3 regions of the Achromobacter sp. RT286_PF genome follow, and region 3 is predicted to be linked to each of the others. Evidence: predicted binding sites of a transcription regulator. Region 3 holds the regulator's gene; each other region holds the start of a gene.
The links. Region 3 encodes HrcA, which represses chaperone genes, less so after heat shock. Its sites were predicted from a motif close to TTAGCACTCNNNNNNNNNGAGTGCTAA; they were not measured.
Positions count from the first base shown of each region.

Region 1: the regulator HrcA is predicted to act here: its motif matches at 8,604-8,630, upstream of groES (co-chaperone GroES).
Region 2: the regulator HrcA is predicted to act here: its motif matches at 7,387-7,413, upstream of rpoH (RNA polymerase sigma factor RpoH).

Region 1 is NZ_JCBAMR010000002.1:273,603-283,447, forward strand. It holds gene AC6LJY_RS03065 (AAA family ATPase) at 1-1,050, shown strand, start outside; gene AC6LJY_RS03070 (substrate binding domain-containing protein) at 1,194-1,874, shown strand; gene AC6LJY_RS03075 (LysR substrate-binding domain-containing protein) at 1,918-2,826, opposite strand; gene AC6LJY_RS03080 (enolase C-terminal domain-like protein) at 2,929-4,095, shown strand; gene AC6LJY_RS03085 (tripartite tricarboxylate transporter substrate-binding protein) at 4,134-5,114, shown strand; gene AC6LJY_RS03090 (TetR/AcrR family transcriptional regulator) at 5,421-6,011, opposite strand; gene AC6LJY_RS03095 (SDR family oxidoreductase) at 6,119-6,874, shown strand; gene AC6LJY_RS03100 (hypothetical protein) at 6,896-7,309, opposite strand; gene AC6LJY_RS03105 (NADPH-dependent F420 reductase) at 7,308-8,057, shown strand; gene groES (co-chaperone GroES) at 8,688-8,975, shown strand; gene groL (chaperonin GroEL) at 9,013-9,845, shown strand, end outside.
Region 2 is NZ_JCBAMR010000015.1:51,508-61,352, forward strand. It holds gene AC6LJY_RS14135 (glutamate synthase-related protein) at 1-4,275, opposite strand, end outside; gene AC6LJY_RS14140 (hypothetical protein) at 4,665-5,423, opposite strand; gene fghA (S-formylglutathione hydrolase) at 5,654-6,520, shown strand; gene AC6LJY_RS14150 (hypothetical protein) at 6,617-7,306, shown strand; gene rpoH (RNA polymerase sigma factor RpoH) at 7,424-8,344, shown strand; gene AC6LJY_RS14160 (phosphodiesterase) at 8,655-9,446, opposite strand; gene AC6LJY_RS14165 (cation:proton antiporter) at 9,681-9,845, shown strand, end outside.
Region 3 is NZ_JCBAMR010000001.1:166,528-176,372, forward strand. It holds gene recN (DNA repair protein RecN) at 1-698, opposite strand, end outside; gene AC6LJY_RS00780 (NAD kinase) at 712-1,611, opposite strand; gene hrcA (heat-inducible transcriptional repressor HrcA) at 1,751-2,755, shown strand; gene hemH (ferrochelatase) at 2,801-3,925, shown strand; gene AC6LJY_RS00795 (hypothetical protein) at 3,915-4,151, shown strand; gene grpE (nucleotide exchange factor GrpE) at 4,297-4,854, shown strand; gene AC6LJY_RS00805 (thioredoxin family protein) at 4,872-5,276, shown strand; gene dnaK (molecular chaperone DnaK) at 5,356-7,281, shown strand; gene dnaJ (molecular chaperone DnaJ) at 7,390-8,520, shown strand; gene AC6LJY_RS00820 (DUF4148 domain-containing protein) at 9,021-9,410, opposite strand; gene AC6LJY_RS00825 (M16 family metallopeptidase) at 9,755-9,845, opposite strand, start outside.

The DNA.
Region 1 (9,845 bases), on a different contig from region 3:
GAGCTGGCCAAGACCACGCCGCAAGACCCGCGCTATCACGGCGAGGGCGATGTCTGGACCCATACGAAAATGGTGGTGGAGGCGCTGCTGGCATTGCCGCAATACCAAACGGCGGATCGGGCCGACCAGGAAATCGTATTTCTTGCCGCGCTGCTGCACGACATCGCCAAGCACAGCACGACCGTCATCGACCCGGTCACCGGCGCCATCGGCCAGCCCGGCCACTCCCGCAAGGGCGCCATCGACGCGCGTATTGCGCTGTGGGATGCAGGCGTGCCCTTTGCCGTGCGCGAGGCCGTGTGCCGGTTGATCGCGGTCCATCAGGTGCCGTTTTTCGCATTGGAAGGCTCGCGTCGCGGCAAGACGCCCGAGTTCATCGTGCGTGAACTGTCCTGGCACGTCGACATTCCATTGCTGGCCATGCTGGCCGAAGCCGACATGCGTGGACGCATCTGCCCGGACGGTCAGCGCGTGCTGGACAACATCGCGCTGTTCTGCGAGCTGGCGCGCGACGAACGGTGCTTTGGCCAGCCACGCGCATTCGCCGATGCCCATACCGCAGTCAGCTATTTTCGCGGCGCCGACGTGCACCCCGATTACCCGTTGTTCCAGGAACCTGGATCGCGGGTGATTGTGATGTCCGGATTGCCCGCGTCGGGCAAGAACACCTGGGTGAGCCGGCATCATCCCGAGTTGCCGGTGATTTCGTTCGACGATGCGCGAGAAGAACTGGGCCTGCGCCACGGCAAGAACGAAGGCATGGTGGCGCACCTGGCTATCGACCGTGCCCGCGAACTGCTGCGGCGCAAGGCGCCCTTCGTCTGGAACGCCACCCACCTTAGCGAGCTGATGCGCAAGAAGACGTTGGATCTGCTGTATTCGTATCATGCGCAAGTTGAACTGGTCTATCTGGAACAACCGCGCGCCGAGCTGCTGCGCCGGAACACTCGGCGCGACACATCGCTATCGAACAAGACGTTGACCAGCATGCTGCACCGCTGGGACCTGCCGCTGCCGACCGAGGCGCACCGGGTGACGTATGCGGTTTGACACGACGGACCTACCGTGCCCGCCCCGGGAAGAGCACCAGAGAAGCACCGGGAAAGCACAAACAAAAGCCGCGCGGCGGTTGCGAAGGCGGGTCGGTCGCCGGTGCCTACTGTCGAAGTTCGTCGAAGGGGGTTGCCTTGGCGGTGCCGGAGGAAGTGCAGGAGCTAGCGACCGGCGGCAACCAGGAACTGAGCGGCACCATCCGCCTGACCGCGCCCACTCCGTTCGGGCGCAAGTTCGTGGCCCCGGCGATCCACGATTTCTGCCGCCCGCATCCCCGCGTTGGCTTCGACCTGCGCCTGTCCGACCAGGTGCAGGATCTGTATAGCGGCGACCTCGACTTGGCGATCCGTATGGGCGAGTTGGCCGATTCGCGTTTGGTGGCGCAGCGCGTGGCCGACAACCGGCGCATCCTGGCGGCGTCTCCCGCCTATCTGGAGGCGCAGGGTCATCCGGGGCAACCGGAGGAACTGGAACGGCACAACTGTCTGGTGTTCGCGTATCCGGGGCTGCTGCAAAGCACCTGGCCGCTGCGCAAAGGCCGTCGGGAGAAGCCTATTGCAGTCAGTGGCACGCTGTGCAGCGACAGCGGTGACGTGCTGCATGCGTGGTGCCTGGCGGGGTTGGGTATCTCGCTGCGCGAGACCTGGGACATTCACGAGGAACTGCGCGACGGGCGGCTGGTGCGCGTGTTGCCGGACTGGGAAGCAACTCCCTCGAAGATCAGCATCGTGCGGGCACGGCGCGAACCTGTGCCGCGTCGGCTCACGGCGTTCAGTGATTTCCTGCTGGAACGCTGGCAGAACGCGCCTTGGGATCGCTGATCCCATTCGCTGCCTTTGGCTAAAATTGTGAGGTTCCAGACACTCACCCCTCGGTTACGTCGGTAGCGGACTGCCAAAGTGCCTCAGCCGCGCGCCCAATCATTGCCCGATCTCGGTAGAGGCGAATCTCCAAGTCCACCATCCAGTCTGTGCTTGCTGCGACGACGAGCCGCTCCGCGTCAAGGTCCTCTTGGATCAACGATTTTGGCAACCAGGCAATGCCGCGTCCGTCCAGGGCCATTGAGCGAAGGACAGACGCCAGATGGGCTGTGAGCACTATGTGAACCGGGGTTGATTCCAGTCGTCGGCCTTGCACCGCGCGCAGGATCCTCCCCAACCCTGACTCATCGGTATAGGCCAGCACCGGAACGTGGTCATGTTCCGGTCTGTCCAAACGGTGCTGTGGATGCCCCTTCAGCGAAGGCTTAGACACAGGAAGCAATTGGTCATGACCGATCACCGCCGACTGGTACGCGTCTGAATCCATCGCACCATGCATACGACTGTGCGCGTGACTCAAAAGGAAATGAACCTTGCCTTGCTGCATTTGAAACTCGCAGCGCGCCAGTACATCTGACATCAGTTCCACGGCGCCCAACGTCAGCCTCGACTCAAGACTTCTAAGCCAGCGCGGCAGGAAGGTAAATGAAAGAGCGTGCGTGCTAGCAATGCGCAAGGTCGTCGAACTGGCTTCGGCCACATGCTTGGCTTCCCCAGGCATTCGGGCGGTTCTGGCGACCATATCCTCCGCAACTCCCTTGAACCATTCACCGACTTCGGTGAGCTGGGCGGGCTGGCTGCTGCGATCCACCAAAGGTGCGCCGATCCACGCCTCCAGTGCGCGAATCCGTCGGCTAAATGCGGGCTGCGAGCTATGCCGTTCCTCCGCCGCACGGGAGAAGTTACCACTGGCAGCGAGCGCGAGAAAATCACCGAGCCAGATGAAGTTCATCGGCGGTTCTTCCACTGCATAGAAGTAGCCAAAATGAACATTGGGGTGGGAGGCTCCAGAGGAAGAAAATCAAAGCCTCGGTATCTTTTGTACAGAGGCATCATGAAGATCGTCGAAATCCGTGAAAAAACTGTCCCGATCAGTTCGGCTATCCGCAACGCCTATATCGATTTTAGCAAAATGAATCTCAGCCTCGTGGCCGTTATCACTGACGTTATCCGCGATGGCAAACCTGTGGTCGGCTACGGGTTCAATTCCAACGGCCGCTACGGCCAGGGCACGTTGATGCGCGAGCGGTTCATTCCCCGCATTCTCGAAGCGAATCCCGAATCGCTGGTGGACAGCACCGGCAACAACCTGGACCCGCACAAAGTCTGGCAGACAATGTTCACGAACGAGAAACCCGGTGGGCATGGCGAACGTTCCGTGGCCATCGGGACCATCGACATGGCTATCTGGGATGCGGTTTCGAAAATCGAAGATAAACCTCTGTTCCAACTTCTAGCCGACCGTTATGGCGATGGTAATCCCAATCGCAAGATCTTCGTCTACGCCGCTGGCGGCTACTACTATCCTGGCCAGGACTACCGCAAGTTGCAGGACGAGATGCGCAGCTACATTGATCGCGGCTATACGGTAGTCAAGAAGAAGATCGGCGGTGCGTCGCTAGACGAGGACTTGCGCCGGATCGACGCAATCATGGAAGTTTTGCAGGACGGTCAGAGGCTGTGTGTGGACGCAAATGGTCGCTTCGACCTCGACACCGCCGTCGCTTACGCCAAGGCGCTCTCGCAGTACGACCTGTTCTGGTACGAAGAGCCGGGCGACCCGCTCGACTTCGAGTTGCAGGCGACGCTACGCAATTACTACAAGAACCCGATGGCCACTGGCGAGGATCTGTTCTCAATGCAGGATGCGCGCAATCTGATCCGCTACGGCGGCATGCGTCCTGACCGTGATTGGTTGCAGTTCGACTGCGCTTTGAGTTACGGATTGGTGGAATACCTGCGCACTCTGGAGATGCTCAAGGAGCACGGTTGGTCACCCAGCCGCTGCATCCCCCATGGTGGGCACCAGATGTCGCTCAACATTGCGGCTGGGCTGGGACTGGGGGGCAACGAGTCATACCCGGACCTTTTCCAGCCATATGGCGGTTTCCCTGATGGCGTCAAAGTCGAGAACAGCTACGTCACGCTGCCCGACTTACCCGGCATTGGCTTCGAGGGGAAGGCCGATCTTTACCGTGAGATGCAGACATTGTCTGCATGACGCTCAAGTCAACGACAACAACATAGGAGACACAAGCCATGAAGAAGCTTTGGCGCGTTGCTACGGGCATTGCTCTGCTTGGAAGCACAGTTGCCGCTCATGCAGACTTCCCGAACAAGCCCATCACGTTGGTAGTTCCGTTTGCAGCTGGGGGGCCGACCGACAAAATTGCACGGGACCTGGCCGAGGCATTACGCAAGCCACTGGACGGCACGACTGTGGTTGTCGAAAACGCCAGCGGCGCGGGAGGCACAATTGGCGCCGCCAAGGTCGCTCGGGCAAACCCGGATGGTTATACGCTGCTTGTACATCACATCGGCATGGCTACCGCGCCATCCCTGTATCGCAAGCTAAGTTATAAGGTGCCGGACGACTTCGAGACGCTCGGCCTGATCAACGAGGCGCCGTCGGTCATCATTGGACGGCCTGGCCTGCCGGCCAATACGTTTGCGGAACTCAGGCAGTGGATCAACGCGAGCGGAGGCAAAGTCAACCTTGCCAATGCCGGCCTGGGCTCGGCATCCCACTTGTGCGGACTGATGCTTCAGAGCACGTTGAAGGCCAGCATGACGACTGTTCCATACAAAGGGACTGGGCCAGCCATGAACGATCTGCTTGGCGGGCAGGTTGACATCATGTGTGAGCAGGCGACCAATGCTGTTCCACAGATAGAGGGCAAGAGGGTTAAGGTCTTCGGTGTGACTAGTCTGCAACGTCTCTTACTACCTGCTCTCAAGGATACGCCCACGCTGGATGAGGCTGGACTCACCGGCTTCAATGTGCAGATCTGGCACGGACTATACGCACCGAAAGGAACCCCGCCGGATGCTATCGCCAAGCTGAACAACGCGCTTCGCACCGCCTTGAAGGACCCGGTATTTATCAAGCGGCAGGAGAGTCTGGGCGTGACGGTAGTGACCGATGAGCGCCTGGAGCCTGAGCAACATCGGAAGTTCCTTGAAGGCGAGAAGACGCGCTGGGCTAAAGTCTTCCAGGACGCAGGCGAATATGCCGATTAGAGCGGAAACAAACCTCTTCGTTATTTGAAGATGTGTCTGGCGAAGCGGCCTTGGGCAAGGTAATTCAAGCGCTAGCAAGCAGTGAGATGTCTGAGCAAAGCAGAACAGGTACGAACAGACCACGGAGTTCAGAAAGCACAGGACTGGCATGGAGGCTTACGGCGCCTTCCATCTTACTAAACAGCATACTGCTCGTACGTTCTGATCATGCTTACCAACAATGAGCACTACCTTGTTTGCCTGCTTCGCATCCGTCATCAGCATCGAAAGCCGATAGTTGAATCGCGGGGAATGCAACCTAGCGTCTTACGCGGACCGCGCCGGCGCGCCCGCGCGTAGTCCTTCCATAACAAAGTCCATGAGCCAGACGAGACGCGGTTTCCACTCATCGTTGACATTGATCTGCCAAATACCCGCAATGGCCAGAAAAAAGTCATCCGTGGTGGTGCCAGGACGAATGGTGCCCGCCCTCTCGTTTGCATCAAGTAAGGACTGGGCTGCGTTGACCACGGGAGCATAGCTCTCCTTTCCCGCACAGCTCCCCACATTCGACACCTCGCGAATTGCATTGGCCAAGCCAGCCTTGTTCATGGCGTACTCGGCGAGGCGAGTCATCCATTCTCGTAATGCCTGGTCGGGCGCGCGAGTCTGAAGCAGGTGTTCAGCATATTTTGCGACCTGCAGCATCTCGTAGCGATAGACCTCCATCACCAGCGCCTCTCGGGTCGGAAAGTGGCGATAGAAAGTCCCTTGTCCTACGCCGGCCTTCCTAGCGATCGCGCTTAGGGGAACGTCTGCACCCTGGGCCAGTTCCTCCAAGGCGACCGCCAAGATGCGCTCGCGGTTAAGTAGTGCGTCGGCGCGTGCAGGGCGCTCAACCTTTTGTGACTGTGCCACTTGTGCTCCTCCAAGGCGCCATTGATAAACGGACAATTGTCCGGTAAACTTTTTTCCGGACAATTGTCCGTTTAAATTCTAGCCGCTCTACCACTTCGGAGAAGCATATGAAGCCGTCCGGCAATACCATCCTTATCACGGGTTCCACTTCGGGCATAGGGCTCGGTCTAGCGATACGGTTACATAAGGCGGGCAACAAGGTTCTCGTCACGGGGCGGCGCAATGCGTTGCTACAGCAGATCACGACCGATCACCCCGGAATCGAGGCTATCGAGCTTGATGTGGCCGATGCCACGTCCATCGCCCGAGCGAGTGAGCTAGTGGCCGCCCGTTACCCCGACCTGAATGTCTTGATTAACAACGCTGGCATCATGCCACGCGAAGATGCGATGAATCGCGAGTCGCTTAGGGCTGCGGAAGATACCGTCGCGATCAACCTCTTAGGCACCATCCGGATGACCTATGCTTTCTTGCCGCAACTTGCGAAACAGAAAGATAGTGTCCTCATCAATGTTAGTTCCGCATTGGCATTTGTTCCATTCCCCATAGCGATGACATACAGCGCCACCAAGGCGGCTGTTCATTCGTTCACCGAAGGCTTGCGTGCGCAGCTCGCCAACACCTCCATACGCGTCATTGAACTGGCGCCGCCTGGTGTGCAAACGACGTTGTTTGGTCAGGAAAACGACGAGCATGCTATGCCTCTGGAAGACTTCCTCGACGAGACGCTCGCCCTTTTGCATGGCGAACCCACACCGCGAGAAATCATCGTGGAGCGGGCCAAATATTTCCGTACTGCCGAGGCTGCTGGTAACTATGAAGCAGCCTTGGCAATGCTGTCCGCATGGCAGGACCCAAGCTGAAGCATTAAGTCATGAATCAGGTCATTGCACAGCAATAAAGTTGACTACGCCGACCGGTGACTGATCCGGCTGAGGTGCCCGGCCCCGCGAAGTCTCGGCGAACGGCTCACGGATCAGTTCATCCAAACGGCGGGATGCCGCGAACAGGAGCAGTGGGGAATCAACATGTCCAGGCAAAAGCTCCAGCCGATCAATCTGAAAGGGCGCCATGTGGCTGCCAGCGGTCTGCTTGCGCTCCCGCCTCCGGAACAGGCCCAGCCCGTGATATTCCAAGCCGGCGCCGCTGATGGCTTCCGGCTGATCAAGCTTACCCAATCCGCCGTCGATGGAATCTAAGTGACCGGCAAGAACTAAGAACTGCGGGACACGATTGTCTCCGGTTCCTCTGCAAGTTTGCACAGCAAGATGAACCAAGTGAAAGGGAGTAGGAATCATGAAAGTAGGCATTCTGGGCACCGGCAATATCGGAAAGACACTTGTCCGTGAATTGACCAAAGCTGGTCATGAGATCAAGGTTGCGAACTCCCGTGGCCCTGAAACAATCGACAAGCAGCTACTGGCTAACGGCGCCCGCGCGACAACCGCTCAAGACGCGGTGAGGGACGTGGACGTGATCATCCTCTCGATCCCGTTTGCGAGCCACTCGAAAGTCAAATCCCTTCTCGCGGGCGTCCCGGAAGAAACGGTGGTGATCGACACAGCCAACTATTATCCAGTGCGGGACGGCGCGATCGAGGCGATTGACGCGGGCCAGGTGGAAAGCCTCTGGGTAGTGGAACAATTAGGCCGGCCGATCGCCAAGGCGTGGAACGCGATAGGGGCGCAAGCATTCGCCGAATTTGGAATGGCGCCGGGCAGTCCAGATCGTATCGCGATACCCGTTGCTGCCGATCGCACAATCGATCGAGAAGTGGCGATGCGTCTGGTCGAAGAGACGGGCTTCGACGCATTCGATGCTGGATCGCTCGCGGATTCGTGGCGCCAGCAGCCTGCTGCGCCGGCTTACTGCACCAACCTTAAAAAGAAGGAGATGGCAGCGGCTCTCGCAGCGGCCGAGAAGGCTCGCCTCCCGAAACGCCGTGATTTGGTGTCCGCGATTGTGCAAGAACGCTTCGGTCTTGCGAACTTGAGCAATTCCGATGCCGACTTCCTCGAGAAGCTCAACCGGCTCATCTATATGTAGGCCGCTGTGTCGGCTGTCTTTGAGCAACTGGCCTTTTTCGCTTAACAACGAGTGAAGGAGTCCACTTGCTCCGTTAGAGCCCCCTGTTTCTCACGCTGTGTACGCCCCGATTCCCTAGATACCTGTTCGTGTCTTCTCCGGTTTGGGGCTATGTTGAGCAAGTGACTTGCCGACGAGTTCAAGGCCAAGGCGATCCTGCTCACCAAAGGGGCCTACAGGTGAACTTGCTGGTGAACAAGTCGGCGCGCTTGTGGTAGCCGATGATCTGGAGGGCGATCTCGAACAGCAGCTTTGCCACGAAGAGCTCCTACTTGGAGCTCTTGTCTTTTATGGCCCTAGTCCAAGCCAATTTGCTGCGAAGTGCCTTGCCATGATCTGCAAGAGCCGAGGCTGGTGTTGCTTAGCTACCAACTTGAATGAACCCAATCTCAGGTTGAATGAAATTCGACATGAGGCTCGGTGGCCGGCTTCGACAAATGGGGCCACCCCCCAAATATGTAACAGCCGCCCCTCCCCCCCTTGAACCCTGCAACATCATCCCTATAATTAGCACTCGACACCGGTGAGTGCTAACAGCCCTCCCGGGGCTAACCGATCATTCACTTTCATTCAAGTAAACAGGAGTTCCTCATGGCCTTGCGTCCCCTGGGCGATCGCGTGATCGTCAAACGCCTCGAAAACGAGCGCAAGACTGCCTCGGGCATCGTCATCCCCGACAGCGCCGCTGAAAAGCCTGATCAGGGCGAAGTCGTGGCCGTCGGCCCCGGCAAGAAGACCGAAGACGGCAAGATCCTGCCGGTCGACCTGAAGGCTGGCGACAAGGTTCTGTTCGGCAAGTACGCCGGCCAGTCCGTGAAGGTTGATGGCGAAGAACTGCTCGTCATCCGCGAGGACGAAATCCTCGCCGTGGTTCAGTAAACCCCGCCTCAAACGAATTTTCGAAGGAAGCTAAGAAATGGCTGCCAAGCAAGTATTGTTCGGTGACGACGCCCGTGTGCGTATCGTCCGCGGCGTGAATGTTCTCGCCAACGCTGTTAAGACCACCCTGGGCCCCAAGGGTCGCAACGTCGTGCTGGAGCGCTCGTTCGGCGCCCCGACCGTGACCAAGGACGGCGTGTCCGTCGCCAAGGAAATCGAACTGAAGGACAAGTTCGAGAACATCGGCGCACAACTGGTCAAGGACGTTGCCTCCAAGACCTCCGACAACGCCGGTGACGGCACCACGACCGCCACCGTGCTGGCTCAAGCCATCGTCATGGAAGGCCTGAAGTACGTTGCCGCCGGTTTCAACCCGATCGACCTGAAGCGCGGCATCGACAAGGCTGTCGCCGCTGCCGTGGCTGAACTGAAGAAGCAATCCAAGCCGGTCACGACCAGCAAGGAAATCGCTCAAGTCGGTTCCATCTCGGCCAACAGCGATGCCTCCATCGGCCAGATCATCGCTGACGCGATGGACAAGGTTGGCAAGGAAGGCGTCATCACTGTCGAAGACGGCAAGTCGCTGGAAAACGAGCTGGACGTCGTCGAAGGCATGCAATTCGACCGCGGCTACCTGTCGCCCTACTTCATCAACAGCCCGGAAAAGCAAGTTGCCGTGCTGGAAGATCCGTATGTCCTGATTTTCGACAAGAAGATCAGCAACATCCGTGACCTGCTGCCCGTGCTGGAACAAGTTGCCAAGTCGAGCCGTCCCCTGCTGATCATTGCAGAAGACGTCGAAGGCGAAGCGCTGGCCACCCTGGTTGTGAACAACATCCGTGGCATCTTGAAGACCACCGCCGTCAAGGC
Region 2 (9,845 bases), on a different contig from region 3:
CACCGCGAAACGTTCGCCGGCCACGCCGTTAAAGAACGCCTCGCCCGCCAACGCGCCGTACAGCACGGTGTTGCCAGCGATGATGTGGTCGGGGCCGAAGCCGCGGAAGTCGTTGGGCGAGCGCACGATGATGCGGCCGCCCGACAAGCCCTTGCCGACGTAGTCGTTGCCTTCGCCCACCAGGTCCATCGTGATGCCGTGCGCCAGGAACGCGCCGAAGCTCTGGCCGGCGGTGCCGTTGCACTGGATGTGGATGGTGTCGTCCGGCAGGCCGTCGTGGCCATAGCGCGAGGCCACGGCGCCCGACAGCATGGCGCCGATCGTGCGGTTGCGGTTGCGCACCGGCACGATGAACGACACCTTTTCGCCGCGTTCCAGCGCGGGGCGGCTGCGGTCGATCAGCTGGTGATCCAGCGCGCCGGCCAGGCCGTGGTCCTGCTCTTCGGTCTGGCGCACGTCGGCGTCCGATTGCGTTTGATGGAACACGCGGGCGAAGTCCAGCCCTTGCGCCTTCCAGTGCTCAACGCCCGAACGCATGTCCAGCAGATCGGCGCGGCCGATCAGGTCGTCGAACTTGCGGATGCCCAGCTGCGCCATGATTTCGCGCACTTCTTCGGCGATGAAGAAGAAGAAGTTGACGACGTGTTCCGGCTTGCCCTGGAATTTCTTGCGCAGGACCGGGTCTTGCGTGGCCACGCCCACCGGGCAGGTGTTCAGGTGGCACTTGCGCATCATGATGCAGCCTTCGACAACCAGCGGCGCCGTGGCGAAACCGAATTCGTCAGCGCCCAGCAGCGCGCCGATGACGACGTCGCGGCCGGTCTTCATCTGGCCGTCGGCCTGCACGCGGATGCGGCTGCGCAGACGGTTCAGCACCAGCGTTTGCTGCGTTTCGGCCAGGCCCAGTTCCCAGGGCGTGCCCACGTGTTTGATGGACGACACCGGGGACGCGCCCGTGCCGCCGTCGTGGCCGGCGATCACAACGTGATCGGCCTTGGCCTTGGCGACGCCCGCGGCCACCGTGCCCACGCCCACTTCGGACACCAGCTTGACCGACACCGAGGCCTTGGAATTGACGTTCTTCAGGTCGTGGATCAGCTGAGCCAGGTCTTCAATGGAATAGATGTCGTGGTGCGGCGGGGGCGAAATCAGGCCCACGCCCGGCACGGAATAGCGCAGCTTGGCGATGTATTCCGACACCTTGTGGCCGGGCAGCTGGCCGCCTTCGCCGGGCTTGGCGCCCTGCGCCATCTTGATCTGGATCTGGTCGGCGGACGACAGGTATTCGGCGGTCACGCCGAAACGGCCCGAGGCCACCTGCTTGATCTTCGAACGCAGCGAATCGCCCTTCTTCAAGACGACGTCGGCTTCGATGCGGTCCGAGCCCAGCAGCGAGGCCAGCGTGTCGCCGTCCTTGATGGTGCTCTTGCCTTCGCGCATTTCGGCGCGGTAGCGCAGTTCGTCTTCGCCGCCTTCGCCGGTGTTGGACTTGCCGCCGATGCGGTTCATGGCCACGGCCAGCACCGAGTGCGCCTCGGTCGAGATCGAGCCCAGCGACATGGCGCCGGTGGCAAAGCGCTTGACGATGTCCTTGGCGGGTTCGACGTCATCCAGCGGGATGGCGCGCGACGGGTCGAAGCGGAATTCGAACAGGCCGCGCAGGGTCATGTGGCGACGGCTTTGGTCGTTGATGATCTGCGCGTATTCCTTGTAGGTGCGGTAGTTGTTGGCGCGCGAGGCGTGCTGCAACTTGGCGATGGAATCCGGCGTCCACATGTGCTCTTCGCCGCGCACGCGGTAGGCGTATTCGCCGCCGGCTTCCAGGTCGTTGGCCAGCACCGGGTCGGTGCTGAACGCCGCGCGGTGCTGGCGCAGCGCTTCTTCGGCCACCTGGAAGATGCCGATGCCTTCGATGTTGGACGAGGTGCCGGTGAAGTACTTGTTCACCAGGTTGCTTTGCAGGCCCACGGCTTCGAAGATCTGCGCGCCGGTGTAGGACATGTAGGTCGAGATGCCCATCTTGGACATGACCTTGTTCAAGCCCTTGCCGGTTGCCTTGATGAAGTTCTTCACGGCCTTTTCGGGGTCATTCATCTTGCCCAGCGATTCCAGCGCCAGGTAGGGGTGAATGGCTTCGGCGCCGTAGCCGCCCAGCAGCGCGAAGTGGTGCACTTCACGCGCGGAACCGGTTTCCACGACCAGGCCGGTGTTGGTACGCAGGCCGGCGCGGATCAGGTGCTGGTGCACGGCCGACGTTGCCAGCAGCGCGGGGATGGCCACGCGTTCGCTGTCGACCAGGCGGTCCGACACGATCAGGATGTTGTAGCCGCTTTGTACGGCATCGACGGCGCGCGCGCACAGCGCGGCCACGCGGGCTTCAATGCCCTCGGGGCCCCAGGCGGCGGGGTACGTGATGTCCAGTTCGAAGCTGCGGAATTTCTTGCCCGTGACCTGCTCGATGTCGCGGATTTGCGCCATGGCGGCAAAGTCCAGCACCGGCTGGGACACTTCCAGGCGCAGCGGCGGGTTGACGTTGTTGATGTCCAGCAAGTTGGGCTTGGGGCCGATGAACGACACCAGCGACATCACCAGCTGTTCGCGGATGGGGTCGATGGGCGGGTTCGTGACCTGCGCGAACAACTGGCGGAAATAGTTGTAGAACGGCTTGGCGCGGTCGGACAGCACGGCCAGCGGGGCGTCGTTGCCCATCGAGCCGATGACTTCCTCGCCGGTGGACGCCATGGGTTCCAGGATGAACTTGTAGTCTTCCTGGGTCCAGCCGAATGCCTGCTGGCGATCCAGCAACGACACCGGCGACTGCGTGGCGACGGCGGCCTGGCGCGGGGCCGGCAGCGATTCCAGCTTGATCTGCAGGCGCTCGATCCACTGGCGGTACGGGCGGCTGTTGGCCAGTTGCAGCTTGATCTCGGCGTCGTCGATGATGCGGCCTTGTTCCAGGTCGATCAGGAACATCTTGCCCGGCTGCAGGCGCCACTTCTTGACGATGCGGTTCTCGGGAATCGACAGCGTGCCGGCTTCGGACGCCAGGATGACCATGTCGTCATCGGTGACCAGGTAGCGGGCGGGACGCAGACCATTGCGATCCAGCGTGGCGCCGATCTGGCGGCCGTCGGTGAACGCAACGGCGGCGGGGCCGTCCCACGGCTCCATCATGGCGGCGTGGTATTCGTAAAACGCGCGACGGGACTCGTCCATCTGCGTGTGCTGTTCCCAGGCTTCCGGGATCATCATCATCATGGCGTGCGCCAGGGAATAGCCGGAGTTGACCAGCAGTTCCAGGCAGTTGTCGAACGTGGCGGTGTCCGACTGGCCTTCATAGACGATGGGGTACAGCTTTTTCAGGTCGTCGCCCAGCACGGCCGACTGCATCATGCCTTCGCGGGCGCGCAGCCAGTTGAAGTTGCCCTTGACCGTGTTGATTTCGCCGTTGTGCGCAATCATGCGGTACGGGTGGGCCAGCGGCCAGGCGGGGAACGTGTTGGTCGAGAAGCGCTGGTGCACCAGCGCCAGGGCGGACACCGTGCGGGTGTCGGCCAGATCGCGGTAATAACGGCCCACCTGGTCGGCCAGCAGCAGGCCCTTGTAGACCACGGTACGCACCGACGCGGACGGCACGAAGTATTCCTTGCCATGGGCCAGATGCATGTTCTGGATGGCGTGGCTGGCCGTCTTGCGGATTACGTACAGCTTGCGTTCCAGCGCGTCGGGCACCATCACGTCGGCGCCACGGCCGATGAACAGCTGGCGGATGACCGGCTCGCAGTCGCGCACCGTGGGCGACATGGGCATGTCGACATCCACCGGCACATTGCGCCAGCCCAGCACGACTTGGCCTTCAGCGCGCACCGAGCGTTCAAGCTCTTGTTCGCAAGCCAGGCGCGAGGCGGTTTCCTTGGGCAGAAACACCATGGCCACGCCGTATTCGCCCGGGGGCGGCAGGATGATGCCTTGCTGGCTCAGTTCGTCGCGATAGAGCGTGTCGGGAATCTGGATCAGAATGCCCGCGCCGTCGCCCATCAGCTTGTCGGCGCCGACAGCGCCGCGGTGGTCCAGGTTTTCAAGGATCTTCAGACCTTGCTGGATGATCGCGTGGCTTTTCTTGCCTTTGATGTGCGCAACGAATCCGACGCCACAGGCGTCATGCTCGTTCTTGGGGTGGTACAGGCCCTGGGCAGCCGGAAAACCAATGCGCGAAGCATCGATCGGGGTGGCCTTGGGCGTGGAACAGGATTCGTTGGGGGTAATTTGGGGCATGGCGCGCTCCGCAGTGGGCCTGCGTCGTAATGTTGCAGTGCAGGAGTCGGACAATACCCCCGGCAAGAGTAGGGTGCAACAGAAACATAAGGGGTGCGACCCCATTTATATCGATGCTCCATCATAGGGCGCAAATACGGGGACACAGCAACATCCGCGCCGTTATTGGCTGGCCAGGGGCGGGTGTAGAGGAAGCATTTGGCGCATGCACCGGAACTGGGCAAAATTCCGACTTACGTCCCCATTTAATAGTGGACGGGAAGCGGGACAATCGCGGCACGAAACCACGTGGAAAACGCGGGCGCGCGTGTCGCAAAAAATGCACAAAGGCGAGCCCGGGCGCAACTGAAACCCAAAGAAAAACCCGCCGATTGCGGCGGGTTCGTTTATCAGGAAGAACTTTGCCCAGTACCGGGCGGCGGGGGCGGGGGCGGCGTATCCGACTCCGTCGTTGTCGCGGGTTTCTTGCGCGGCCGACCGCGCTGGCCCGGGGCCACTCGCCGGCTGGCGGTATGCGCCAGGCTGGCGATGAAGCTGGGGCCACCCAATGCCCATTGGCCGGAGACGGCTTGGTCGATGCGCTGCGATTCTTCGCGCGACAGGCCGTCTTGCAAGCGTTTGCGGTAATTGGCCTGGCGGTCGAACGGCGTGTTGCCGCAAGCCCAGTAGTCGGCGTGATCCGATTGCCACTGCGCCGGCGCGGCATTGGTGTTGCCCGTATGGCTGGACGCGGACGACCAGGGCCAGGAATCCGGATCTTGCGATGCCCCGCTACGCACGGGATACGTTTCCAGCCAGACCAGCGCCGGCAGCACCCACGCACCCGGTTCAAGCAGCGCGGACCGGTAGCGCCCCGCGAAGACCCGGCCGCCACGCAGGCGCGCCGCCAGGTTGCGGCCCAGCGTCTGCATCAAGCGGGGCAGCCCTTCTTCGTCAGCAGGGGTGGCCAGCAGCAGGATGCGGTCATTGGCCAGCAACCAGCCGTGGACCGATACCCGATGGCGTTGAGCAGATTCGCCCAGCCAGGTGGCCAGTTGGTTCAGGATATCGGCCGGGGCGGGTTGAGACGGCGCCGCCAACGGCGAAATGAAATTGGCCTGCACCAGTTGGGGCAGCCCAGGGGCGTACAGACGGGGCAGACGGGCCATAGTGTCAGGGCTTGCGTATCTGGAAGAACGGGTTGTCTTCGCTCACGGTATATAAATAGTGCCACGGTGGGCGCTGGTCAAGTCCCGTGATCACAATATGGGCACGGATTCGGGTTTTTTTGTCGTCCGGCCTGTATGCACAGCAGGTTAACATTCGGCGACGGAACGTCGTACCGTGGATATACCCTAACCCGTCGACGAATTTTTCATCCCCCGACCGGAGAACGTCCATGCCCGTGGCCCTGGAGCTCATTTCCCAGCATCGCTGTTTTGGCGGTACGCAGCGGTACTACCGCCATGAGTCCACGCAGATCGGCCTGCCGATGCGCTTTTCGGTCTTCGTTCCGCCGCAAGCCGATGCCGGCCCCGTGCCGGTGCTGATCTATCTGGCGGGCCTGACCTGCACGGAAGAAACGTTCATGATCAAGGCGGGCGCGCAGCGGCTGGCGGCCGAGCTTGGCGTCATGCTGGTCGCGCCCGACACCAGCCCGCGCGGCGCCAACGTGCCCGGCGAAGAAGAAAGCTGGGACCTGGGCACGGGCGCCGGTTTCTATGTCGACGCGGTAACGCCCGCCTGGCGCGACCACTATCGCATGTACAGCTACGTGACTGACGAGCTGCACGCCATCGTCACCGGCGACACCCTGCCTGGCGACGCGTCGCGCACCGGCATCTTCGGCCACTCCATGGGTGGCCATGGCGCGCTCGTGCTGGCGCTGCGCAACCCGGGCAAGTTCCGCTCGGTGTCGGCGTTTGCGCCGATTGCGGCGCCCAGCCTTTGCCCCTGGGGCAAGAAGGCATTCGGGGCCTACCTGGGCGGCAACGAAACGGATTGGGCCGCCTACGATGCATCGGTCCTGATGCGCGGCTTGAAGCAGCCCTTTCCCGCCGGCATCCTGATCGATCAAGGGGAATCCGACCAATTCCTGGCCGATCAGTTGTATCCCGAGGTATTCGAAGCCGCCTGCGCAGCGGCCGACCAGCCCCTGACGCTGCGTCGCCAACCGGGCTACGACCACGGCTATTACTTCATCTCGACGTTCATCGAGGATCACATCCGGTTTCACGTCGAACGCCTTGGAAAACCGGCGGCATAAAGCCACGCTTTTATACTGAAATGCCTGCCGCGGCGGGCTCGTGGCGTCCTGGGCGCGTCGGGCTGAAACCCTCGGCGTCCCATAGGAACTCGTCATTTGATCAACGGCCTCGCCCCTTTTGTCTGGATTTTGCTAGGCGCCATCGTCGTCCTGCTGCCCGGCCTTGTCATGCTGCTCGGACGGGGCGGACCCCGCGACGAGCGCGGCCGCAGGATCTTCCAGTTCCGGCCGGTGCGCCGGCTGTTCGGCCTGATGCTGGTGCTGCTGGGTTGTGTGTCCGGGCTGCTGGCCCTGTCGCTGGTGCAGTTTTTCAGGCTGACCGCTGACGAATCCGTGGCCCGCGTTGAAGTCCGGCAGCAGGCCGAGGGGCAGTTCCAAGTCACCACCGACGCGCCGGGCGTGGGCCCCAAGCAGTACGTTCTATATGGAGATCAGTGGCAGATCGATGCCCGCGTCGTGCGCTGGCGTCTGCCGGCGTTGATGGCGGGCGTGCCGCCGCTGTATCGCCTGGAACGCCTGTCGGGCAGGTATAGCGACGCGGCCCGCGAGGCTTCGGCCACGCGCTCCGTCCACGCCTTGGACGACTGGCCCGCGCCTGATTTAGGGTCGCTGAAGAAAAATTTTCCGAACTGGTTCCCGTTTGTGGATGTCCAATTCGGAAGCGGCGCATACATGCCCCTGTTCGACGGCGCGAAGTACCAGGTGTTCATGGACCCGCGCGGCGCCTTGTTCATCCGCCCGGACGGCGAGGCCACCGCCGAGGGCTTGAAACGCCTGGGCTGGTAGCACCCTCCCGGCCGCCCTGCTTTTGCGAAAAACAGGGTCGGATCATAGAATGGAAACTTTGATGCGTCGCAATAGTCGAATTAGCACTCCCTTTACTAGAGTGCTAACATCGAATCCATGTCGTTACCCCTTCGCTTTCCGGAGACCCCCGCTATGAAACAACCCAGTACCTCGTTGGCCGCTTCCGGCAACGCTCTGGCGTTGGCCATTGCCAATCCGGGCGCACTTGGCACGATCGACGCTTATATTTCTTCGGTCAACCGCTTGCCGGTTTTGTCGGCCGAGCGTGAAACCGAGCTGGGCCGTCGCCTGCGCGACCAGGAAGACCTGGGCGCTGCGCGTGAACTGATTCTGTCGCACCTGCGCCTGGTGGTGTCAGTGGCGCGTCAATACCTGGGCTACGGTTTGCCGCATGCCGACCTGATCCAGGAAGGCAACGTTGGCCTGATGAAGGCCGTTAAGCGTTTCGACCCCGAGCGCGGTGTGCGGCTGGTGTCGTTCGCCGTGCACTGGATCAAGGCCGAAATCCACGAATACATCATCCGCAACTGGCGCTTGGTCAAGGTCGCCACGACCAAGGCGCAGCGCAAGCTGTTCTTCAACCTGCGCAGCATGCGTCCCGATGGCCAGACGCTGGACCCCGATCAGGTCGACCACATCGCGCGCGAATTGAACGTGCGCCGCGAAGACGTCAGCGAAATGGAAGTGCGCCTGTCGGGCCGCGAAATGTCGCTGGAAAACCAGGACGACGATGACGACAGCTACGCGCCCATCGCCTACCTGTCCGACGATGGCCGCCAGGAACCCACGCGGGTGCTGGAACGCGCGGCGCGCGACGAACTGCAAAGCACCGGGCTGAACAGCGCACTTGAGGCGCTGGACGCCCGCTCGCGCCGCATCGTCGAAGCCCGCTGGCTGCAAGACGACGGCGGCGCCACGCTGCACGAACTGGCACAAGAGTTCGGCGTATCCGCCGAACGCATTCGCCAGATCGAAGCCGCCGCGCTGAAGAAGATGCGCGGCAACCTGGCCGCCTGATCCGTCGGGTGCTGCATACGAAGGGCCGCTTGCGCGGCCCTTTGCTTTTTGCAGCGCTGGCACCGATGCTTCCGCCGATGCCGCCACGATGTCGCCTGGCGTCTGGACTAATAAATAACTTGATACAAATTAGCCGGCGAATTTCGGGATCTTCAGAAACTTAATAAAGAGTGCGCCGACTAACTTCATGTAGACCGCGAACTTTGGTTAGCAGTCTTGCCATCCGTCTCGGCTTCTCCTCTTTCCCCTCCCCTATGAGACGGATGCTTGCGGGGCACCACATATATTCGTATATCTGGTGCCCCGATTTTTATGCGGCCTGCGCGTTGTCCGCTGCAAGCGCCGTATGCCACAGCGCGTCCTGCACGCGACGCACGCCGGTGGCCATCGACCCATCCTGATAAAGCTTGATCCAGCGATAACCCGGCGCCAGGTTGTCCACCACGTGCTTGCCATCGCGGATGCTGAATTGAAAGCAGGTCGACGGCGTGGCCAGCATGCGAAGGTTGTGGCGGCGACGATCGAATTCGTGATGCACGTGGCCCCACAACAGCACGCGCGCCTGCGGCCAGCGGGTCAGGCGCTTGAATAGCACCTGCGGGTTGTCGATCATCATCGAGTCGTGCCAGTGGCTGTCCATCTGCATCGGGTTGTGATGCATGGCGATCAAGGTATGACGGCCGGGCGCCTCGGCAAGCGCGGCTTCCAGCATGTCCAGCTGGCTGTCCGGCAGATGCCCGGCATTGGAGCCGGGCACGGTGGTGTCCAGCGTGACCACGCGCCAGGCGCCTACGTCGGTGACCGGCGTAGACCAATGCGCCAGTTCCTGCCGCATCACGGCGGGCTGGTCGTGATTGCCCGGCAGGCAACGGATCTGCGCGCCGGCCAGCACGCTTGCCTGGCCCAGAATTGCCGCAAACCGCCGATAGGCTGCCGCCTCGCCGTCCTGGGACAGGTCGCCCGTGGCCAGCAACAGGTCGGGGCGCTTGCCGTCGGCGTCGATCTGCCGCAGCACGGCGCGCAGGCTCGCGTCGGTATTGACGCCCAGCATCGATGTATCGGGCTCGCCGAACAAATGGCTGTCGGTCAATTGGACAAGCATGGCGGGCGCGTCGTGACGCCGGGCCAAAGAATGGACGCGTGGCAAGTGCCGCTCCTGTCGGGGTTTTGCACGTTTGAACATTACCCAAAAAACATGGCGCGACGCGTTTCTGCCTTCGCAAGCCGGGTAACGAAACGTGCATTCTCTACGATACCTACGGTTTCCTGCCCGGCGTCCGCCGAAAATGCCGCTATTCTTGTGAAACTTTTCACCGTTCGCGACTCGGCGCTATTCATGGATGTAGGTTTTCTTGTGTTCGGCCTAGCCGGACTGCTCACTCTGGTTTGCTTCATGCCGCCGTTGGCGGGCCGCCTCAAGCTGCCCTACTCGGTGCTGTTGGCTATCGTCGGTTGCTTGCTGGGGATTGTGATCCATGTGCACGGCTGGGCGCCCAGCTGG
Region 3 (9,845 bases):
TCCAGCGCTTCCAGGATTTGCGAGGCGCCGTCCAGCAGCGACTGCGAATGCGACAAGCGCGTGTGCTCGGACTGCAAGGATTCCCATTCGTCGGGGCCCAGAGCCAGCTGATCCAGTTCGTCCACCTGCCATTGCAGTCGGTCGCGTTCGTTGGCCAGGCTGGCGGCGTCTTTTTCGGCGGCTTCGAGTTGCCGCGCCAGCGCGCGCCATTGCTTCCACGCCTGGCTCACGGCCTGGCGCAGATCGCCATGGCCGCCGTGCGCGTCCAGCAGATCGCGCTGCGCGTCGGGGCGCATCAGGCTTTGATGGGCGTGTTGGCCGTGGATGTCAACCAGGCTGTCGCCCAATTCGCGCAGCTGCCCCACGGTGGCGGGCGTGCCGTTGATGTAGGCGCGGCTGCGGCCTTGCGCGTCGATGACCCGGCGCAGCGACAGTTCGTCATCGACATCGATCTCGCGTTCATTCAGCCAGCTGTGCAATGACTTCGGCGTATCGAACACGGCAGTGATGTCGGCGCGCGGTGCGCCTTCGCGCAGCATGCTGGCGTCGCCGCGTTCGCCCAGCGCAAGCGCCAGCGCGTCCACCAGGATGGATTTGCCCGCCCCGGTCTCGCCGGAGAACACGGTGAAGCCAGGGCCGAAATGGATTTCGGTCTGTTCGACGATGACGAAGTCGCGGATATGCAGGGTGCGCAGCATGTCGGGGCGCTTACTACTCTACGTTGTCGGTGGCCTGGGGCATCAGGTTCCAATGCAGCTTGCGGCGCAAGGTGGAAAAGAAGCTGTAGCCCTCGGGGTGCACGAAGCGGATGGTGTACGGCGCGCGCTGCACGACGATGCGGTCGCCCGGTTGCAGGTCGGACCAGGTCTGCATGTCGAAATGCACGCTGGCGCCCACTTCCACGCGGCCCATCGCGGTCAGCGTCATGTTCAGCACACCGGTGTCCGGGATGACGATGGGGCGGTTCGACAGCGTTTGCGGCGCCACGGGCACCAGCACCATGGCGTTCATGCCGGGGTGCAGGATGGGGCCGTTGGCGGACAGCGCGTACGCGGTCGAGCCGGTAGGGGTGGCGATGATCAGGCCATCGGCGCGCTGCGTGTACATGAAGGCGCCGTCCAGTTCGACACGCACTTCGATCATGCCGCCGCGCCCGGCGCGGTTCAGCACGACGTCGTTGAGCGCCGACGCGGAATACATTTTCTGGTCACCACGCCACACGCTGCCTTCCAGCAGCATGCGTTCTTCAATCTGGAAGCTGCCTTCTAGAACGCGCGCCAACGCACCGTGCGCGTCTTGCAGCGGGATGTCGGTGATGAAGCCCAGGCGCCCGTGGTTGATGCCCACCAGGGGGACACCAAATGGCGCCAGATGCCGGCCGGCGCCCAGCACCGTGCCGTCGCCGCCCATCACGACGGCCAGCGATGCGTTCTGGCCGATCTCTTCGAGGGTAGCTATTGGGTATTCGGTCAGGCCGGTGTTGCGCGCGGTGTCGGCATCGATCAGCACATGCCGGCCCGCTTGCGTCAGCGCGTGCGCAAGGGCTCTTAGCGGGGTGTCCAGGCCGGTGTCCTGGTATCTGCCGATCAGGGCGACGGTAGGAAAGTGCATGGATGCGGGCGTATCAAGAGGGCGAAGCCGAAGCCAAAACCTGCCCGGAATGGGCCGATTAGCCGATTATATGGGGCCGCATATCTGCTTGCGGGACAAAAATCGCCTTTATCCTAAAAGATTCCTTAAAATGCCCGCTATGGATGACCGCGCACGCGCACTACTGAAAGCGTTGATAGAACGCTACATCGCCGATGGGCAGCCCGTCGGCTCGCGGACGCTATCGAAAGTCTTCGACTTGTCCCCGGCTACCATCCGCAATGTCATGGCGGACCTGGAAGAGCTGGGGCTGATCCATAGCCCGCACACCTCCGCCGGCCGCGTGCCTACGCCGCGGGGCTATCGCATGTTCGTCGATTCCCTGCTGGCCGTGCAGTCTTATCAGCTGCAACCGCACAACATGGGCGAAATGCTGTCGGCGGCCGAACCTACCCGCGCCGTCAACGCCGCCGCCGCGTTGCTGTCCAACCTGACGCAATTCGCGGGCGTGGTGCTGACCCCCAAGCGCGCCCAGGTGTTCCGGCAGATCGAATTCATCCGGCTGTCGGACAAGCGCGTGCTGCTTATCATCGTCACGCCGGACGGCGACGTCCAGAACCGCATTCTGTTTGTCCAGCGCGATTACGCCGAAGCGGAATTGCTGGAAGCCGGCAATTTCTTCAACATGCATTTCGCGGGCAAGTCGTTCAACGCCGTGCGCCAGACGCTATCGACCGAACTGGCCCAGCTGCGCGAAGACATTTCGCGGCTGATGCAGGCGGCGGTCGAGGCCAGCGCCGAGGCCGCGGAAGACGGCGACACCATGGTCATCTCGGGCGAGCGCAAGCTGCTGGACGTTACCGATATCGCGTCCGACATGGACCGGCTGCGCAAGATGTTCTCGCTGTTCGAGAAAAAGACCGACCTGCTGCAACTGCTGGACGTGTCCAGCCGCGCACAGGGCGTGCAGATCTACATCGGCGGCGATTCCCAATTGGTGCCCATGGAAGAGGTCTCGGTCATTACCGCGCCCTATGGCGTGGACGGCAAGGTCGTGGGCACGTTGGGCGTCATCGGCCCGACCCGCATGGCCTACGAACGCGTGATTCCCATCGTGGACATCACGGCGCGCCTGCTGTCCAACGCGCTCAGCCACAACCAGTAGTCCCATTCAAAGCTACATCCTCCTCGCGGAGGAAGGGGAGTTTTTGTGTTTCTTCGCCTGTTCAAGTACCTGTGGCCTGAACGCTACCTGCCGGAAGCCGAGCAGGACGACCCCTTCAACGAAGACCCGCCGGCCCGCGCGCCCGGCAAAGTCGGGGTGCTGCTGGTCAACCTGGGTACGCCGGATACGCCGGACAAACAGGGCATCCGCAAATACCTGGGCGAATTCCTGTCCGACCCCCGCGTCATTGAAATTCCACGTTATTTATGGAAACCCATCCTGTACGGGCTGGTGCTGACGTTGCGACCCAAGAAGCTGGCGCCGCGCTATGCGGGCGTCTGGCTGAAAGAAGGGTCGCCCCTGATGGTCTATAGCCAGCGCCAGGCGGACGGGGTACGCGCCGCGCTGGAGGCGGCGGGCATCGACGCCGTGGTGGAACTGGGCATGCGCTACGGCAACCCGTCCATCCCCGACGCCATCACCCGTTTGCGCGCGGCCGGTTGCGAACGCATCCTGACCGTGCCGCTTTACCCGCAATACGCGGCCAGCACCACGGCCACGGTCGTGGACGCGGTTACCCGCCATGCCGGGCGCCTGCGGGATCAGCCTGAACTGCGCTTTACCAAGCGCTTTCACGAGGACCCCGCCTGGCTGGACCCGCTGGCCGCCCGCATCGAGTCGTTCTGGCGCGAGCACGGCAAGCCGCAGAAGCTGGTCATGAGCTTTCACGGCTTGCCGCGATATTCCATCGAATTGGGCGACCCCTACTACCGCGACTGCATGGAGTCGGCCCGCCTGTTGTCCCAGCGGCTGTCGCTGCCGCGCGAACAGATCGAAGTCACCTTCCAAAGCCGCTTTGGTACTGCCCGCTGGCTTGAGCCCTATACCGAACCGACCCTGAAAGCGTTAGCCGCTTCGGGTGTTACCGAGGTGGATGTGGTGTGCCCGGGATTTGTGGCAGACTGTCTGGAAACCCTGGAAGAGATCAGTCTGGAATGCCGGGACGCCTTTATTGAGGCGGGCGGCAAGCAGTTTCGTTACATCCCTGCGCTGAACGACGACCCCGCGTGGATCGCCGGCTTGGCCACTTTGGTGGAACGCAACTTGCAGGGCTGGCCGTTGAAGATCCAGGCCAACACGGACTTGAAGGAGAAGGCGCATGCACCATGATCCCAAGAGCGGCAAGAGCGTAAAAAAGGGGACCGTTGCCACCCCGGTGGACGAGGATCAGGTCGAACACGATCTGGACGAAGCGCTAGCCGAGACCTTTCCCGCCAGCGATCCCATCGCCATCCGCCCTGAACCGGATGACGATGACGATAAGGTGGATCGCGGGCTCGAAGAGAGCTTCCCCGCCAGCGACCCGGTCGCCCCGGCGCAGCCCCACAAGAAGTAAGCAGCCGGCCCCGCCGGGCCAAGCCCGGGCGGGCTTGCTGCCTCGGGCGGGCGCCGTCAGGGAATATTTCCCTTTCCCGGGCTTGAAATAGGGGTATTGGCCCCCATTCATGTCTGCGAAAGCCATTCTTTTTGGAGGATTCCCCATGACGGCACCCCACGAGCCTGTAGATAAGACGCCCGAAGCCGGCCAGAACGCCGACGCGGCACCCGCCGACCAGGGCGCGGCAGAGGCCGAGCTGAACGAGTTGCGCGCCCAGCTGGACGCCGCCCAAGCTACCGTCAATGAGCAGCACGATCAGCTTCTGCGTGTGCACGCCGAAGCTGAAAATGTGCGCCGCCGCGCGCAGGAAGAAGTGTCCAAGGCGCGCAAGTTCGGCATTGAGTCGTTTGCCGAAAGCCTGGTGCCGGTCAAGGACAGCCTTGAAGCCGCCCTGGCACAGCCGGACCAGACCGTCCAGACGCTGCGCGAAGGCGTCGAAGTCACCCTGAAGCAGTTGTCGGCCGCGTTCGAGCGCAACATGCTCAAGGACATCGCGCCGGCCCAGGGCGACAAATTCGACCCGCACCTGCATCAGGCGATTTCGTCGATCCCCCACGAGCAACCCGCCAACACGGTGGTGCAGCTGCTGCAAAAGGGCTACGCCATTGCCGACCGCACGCTGCGTCCGGCGCTGGTAGTCGTATCGGCCGGCCAAGGCTGAAACGCCGGCCGCGTGTCATGACCGATCCCCGTTTCGATCCGGCTCAAGTCTTCCAGGTGTTCGGCATGCGTCATGTCGACACCGAGGGCTTTGATGCCACCGTGGTCCAGGCGCCGGGAACGGATCTGCGCTGTGTGTTTTTATGGGGACAGGATTGCTATAACTGCAATCTTTTCAAGCAGGCGGCGCTGCTGCACCAGGAAACGTTGCTGAAGCTGGGCCTGACCTGGTTCGAGGCCGACGTTTACGCCGACGAACCCCTGGGCCGGCGCTTTTCCCTGCATGGTGTCCCCACTTTCGTGCTGTACCGGGCTGGCAAACGGCTGGGTCGTATCACCGGTTGGCCCGGATTGCCCCAGTTCACGGCGGCAATTTCGCGGTTGCAGGACCCGAATGCGGAAAATTCCGGCAAGGCGTCTTGAAAACCCTGCGACTAACCCCAGTTATGTGGGGACAAGAAGTTTCTCTCTATTTTCATAGATCAATTCAAGGTAACCCACCATGAGCAAGATTATTGGCATTGACCTGGGCACGACCAACAGCTGCGTGGCTGTGATGGACGGCGGGCAGGTCAAAATCATTGAAAACGCGGAAGGCGCCCGTACCACCCCCTCGATCGTCGCCTACATGGACGACGGCGAGACCCTGGTTGGCGCTCCCGCCAAGCGTCAGGCCGTGACCAATCCCCGCAATACCCTGTACGCAGTCAAGCGCCTGATTGGCCGCAAGTTCGAAGAAAAGGCCGTGCAAAAGGACATCGACCTGATGCCCTACACCATCGCGCGCGCCGATAACGGCGATGCCTGGGTCGAAGTGCGCGGCAAGAAGATGGCGCCTCCCCAAGTGTCGGCCGACGTGCTGCGCAAGATGAAGAAGACCGCCGAGGACTACCTGGGCGAAGAAGTGACCGAGGCCGTGATCACCGTGCCCGCCTACTTCAACGACAGCCAGCGCCAGGCCACCAAGGACGCCGGCCGCATCGCCGGTCTGGAAGTCAAGCGCATCATCAACGAGCCCACCGCGGCCGCGTTGGCGTTCGGCCTGGACAAGACCGAAAAGGGCGACCGCAAGATCGCCGTGTATGACTTGGGTGGCGGCACGTTCGACGTGTCCATCATCGAAATCGCTGACGTTGACGGCGAAAAGCAGTTTGAAGTGCTGTCGACCAACGGCGACACCTTCCTGGGCGGCGAAGACTTCGACCAGCGCATCATCGACTACATCATCTCCGAGTTCAAGAAAGAACAAGGCGTTGATCTGTCCAAGGACGTGCTGGCGCTGCAACGCCTGAAGGAAGCTGCTGAAAAGGCCAAGATCGAGCTGTCCTCGGCCCAGCAGACCGAAATCAACCTGCCGTACATCACGGCGGATGCCTCGGGTCCCAAGCACTTGAACCTGAAGATCACGCGCGCCAAGCTGGAAGCGCTGGTTGAAGAACTGATCGAACGCACGATCGAGCCCTGCCGCGTCGCCATCAAGGACGCCGGCGTGAAGGTTTCGGACATCGACGACGTGATCCTGGTCGGCGGCATGACCCGCATGCCCAAGGTTCAGGAAAAGGTGAAGGAATTCTTCGGCAAGGATCCGCGCAAGGACGTGAACCCTGACGAAGCCGTCGCCGCTGGCGCCGCCATCCAAGGTTCCGTGCTGTCGGGCGACCGCAAGGACGTGCTGCTGCTGGACGTGACGCCTCTGTCGCTGGGTATCGAAACCCTGGGCGGCGTGATGACGAAGATGATCCAGAAGAACACGACGATCCCGACCCGGTTCTCGCAAACCTTCTCGACCGCGGACGACAACCAGCCGGCCGTGACGATCAAGGTGTTCCAGGGCGAACGCGAAATCGCCGCGGGCAACAAGGCGCTGGGCGAGTTCAACCTTGAAGGGATCCCGCCGTCGCCGCGCGGCATGCCGCAGATCGAAGTCACGTTCGACATCGACGCCAACGGCATCCTGCACGTGTCCGCGAAGGACAAGGGCACCGGCAAGGAAAACAAGATCACCATCAAGGCCAACTCGGGTCTGTCCGAAGACGAGATCCAACGCATGGTCAAGGATGCCGAGGCCAACGCCGAGGAAGATCACCGCGTTGCCGAACTGGCTCAGTCGCGCAACCAGGCCGATGCGCTGGTGCACGCCACCCGCAAGTCGTTGACCGAGTACGGCGACAAGCTCGAAGCTTCCGAAAAGGAAAGCATCGAGGCCGCCATCAAGGACCTGGAAGACACGCTGAAGGAAGGCGACAAGGCCGCGATCGACGCCAAGGTGGAAGCCTTGTCGACCGCGTCGCAGAAGCTGGGCGAAAAGATGTACGCCGACATGCAGGCGCAACAAGCCGCCGGCCAGCAGCAAGCGGCCGATAACGCGAAGCCGGTGGACGACAACGTCGTCGACGCCGACTTCAAGGAAGTCAAGCGCGACCAATAATGGCCGGGCGCTGACCAGCCTCTGCCGCCCGGTAGCCGGAGAAATCCGCCTACCGGGCGTACTCATTCTGTAGCACTGAAAAGACGGCTCTATTCGAGCCCACGGATCATGGCAAAACGCGACTATTACGAAGTTCTGGGCGTAGCAAAAAACGCCTCGGACGACGAACTCAAGAAGGCCTATCGAAAGCTGGCCATGAAATACCATCCGGACCGCAATCCGGACAGCAAAGAAGCCGAAGAGAAGTTCAAGGAAGCCAAGGAAGCCTACGAGGTCCTGGGCGATGAACAAAAGCGTGCCGCCTATGACCGCTACGGCCATGCGGGCGTGGATCCCAATTCCGCCGGCATGGGCGGGGCAGGGATGGGCGGCGGCTTTGCCGACGCCTTCGGCGACATCTTTGGCGAGATCTTTGGCGGCGCGGGCGGCGGCGGCCGTCGCGGCGGCCCGCAGGTGTATCGCGGCGCCGACCTGAAATACGCGCTGGAAATCACGTTGGAACAGGCCGCCGCCGGTTTCGACACTGAGATCCGCGTGCCCAGCTGGGAAAACTGCGACACCTGCCACGGCTCCGGCGCCAAGGTCGGCACGTCGCCCAAGACCTGCCGCACCTGCGGTGGCTCGGGCGCCGTGCGTATGCAGCAGGGCTTTTTCAGCGTGCAGCAAACCTGCCCGACCTGCCACGGCAACGGCAAGGAAATCACCGACCCGTGCCCGTCGTGCGATGGCGTGGGCCGCATCCGCCGCAACAAGACCTTGCAGGTGAAGATTCCGGCCGGCATTGATGACGGCATGCGCATCCGCTCCAGCGGCAATGGCGAACCGGGCATCAACGGCGGTCCTCCGGGCGACCTGTATGTGGAAATCCACATCAAGCAGCACAAGATCTTCCAGCGCGACGGCGACGACCTGCACTGCGAGCTGACCATTCCGTTCACCACGGCGGCACTGGGCGGCGAATTGCAGGTGCCCACGCTGGGTGGCAAGGCCGAGATCTCGATTCCCGAGGGCACGCAGTCGGGCAAGACTTTCCGCTTGCGCGGCAAGGGTATCCGCGGCGTGCGCGGCAGCTATCCGGGTGATCTGTACTGCCACGTGGTGGTGGAAACGCCGGTGCGCCTGAGCGAAGACCAGAAGAGCATCCTGCGCCAGTTCGAGACGTCGCTGAACGACGGGGGCGATCGCCACTCGCCGCAAAGCAAGTCCTGGACGGATCGGGTGAAGGAATTCTTCAGCTGATCGGGTTGAAGGACGCTAAAAAGCCGCGATGGAAATCGCGGCTTTTTCTTTTGGGGGGCGTTTGGCAATGCGCGATCATCCTGGCCCCCGGGGTGTGGAGGATCGCCCAACGTAAAAAGGCCGCGGCTGGCTCGCCGCGGCCTTACTGCTGGTACTGCAACTGCTTGGTACTGCAACTGCTTGGTACTTCAACTGCTGGGTACTTCAACTGCTGGGTACTTCAACTGCTGGGTACTTCAACTGCTTGGTACTGCAACTGCTTGGTACTGCAACTGCTGGTACTGCAACTGCTTGGTACTGCAACTGCTGGGTACTTCAACTGCTGGGTACTGCAACTGCTTGGCACTGCAACTGCTTGGTACTGCAACTGCTTGGTACTTCAACTGCTAAGTACTGCTACTGCTAAGTACTGCTACTACTACTGCGGTTGCCGCTGTGCCGGAAAAAACCGGTCCCAGGCCATGATGCCGCCCGAGACCGGCCGGGCTACAGCAAGCAGCTCACCGGGTGATCGGCGGGTATTCGAGCTCGCCGAACGTGTACTGGCCGCTGGCCTTGGCTTGCGCCAGTTCCTGCTGCACCTGGGCGCGGGACTTCGCGCTGGCCGAGGTGGCAATGACGGGCGGGTATTGCAGTTCACCAAAGGTGTATTCGCCGCTGATCTTGGCTTGTTGCAACTGGGCGCGCACTTCGTCCGAGCTCAGGCTGGCTGCCTGGGGTTGGGCGGGCGGGTAGTCCAGTTCGCCAAACGTGTATTGGCCGCTGGCCTTGGCTTGCTGCAATTCGGTCACGACCTGGTCGCGGGTCTTGGCTTGTTCCAGACCGGCGGCTTGGGCGCCAACGCCAATAAGCGCCAGGGATAGCAACAGGGTGGTGGTTAGGGTTTTCATGATTGAGACCTCCGTGTCATCTTGGATGGGGACCGAATCCGGCGGCCCTCCGTCGTGGTTCGTTGTTTGTTCCCGATGACTGAATTCTGCGCTTGATCCCACCTGGGATAAACCCTTGCTTGTTGAAAACATCTTTCCAAATAACCGAGTAATAAGCGTGATGGTGAAAAATCTCCCCGTTTTTGGCATGGTCTTGGCATGTTCGCGGCCCTCCAGGGAAACTTCCCTTACCACCGGGACGGCAGATGGCGCAAAAAAGCCCCTGCCGTCATCCGGCAGGGGCTAGGGCGAAACCGCGGGGTTCCGGCGCGCTCAGGCGCCGGCAGTACCCGGATCGGTTCCGGTCAAGGCGCGGCTTTCTTCTTGAAGTCGCCGGCGACGGCGGTACTGAAGCCGTCGGGACGCAGGTACTTGCGCAGCGCGGCGTTGACCGTC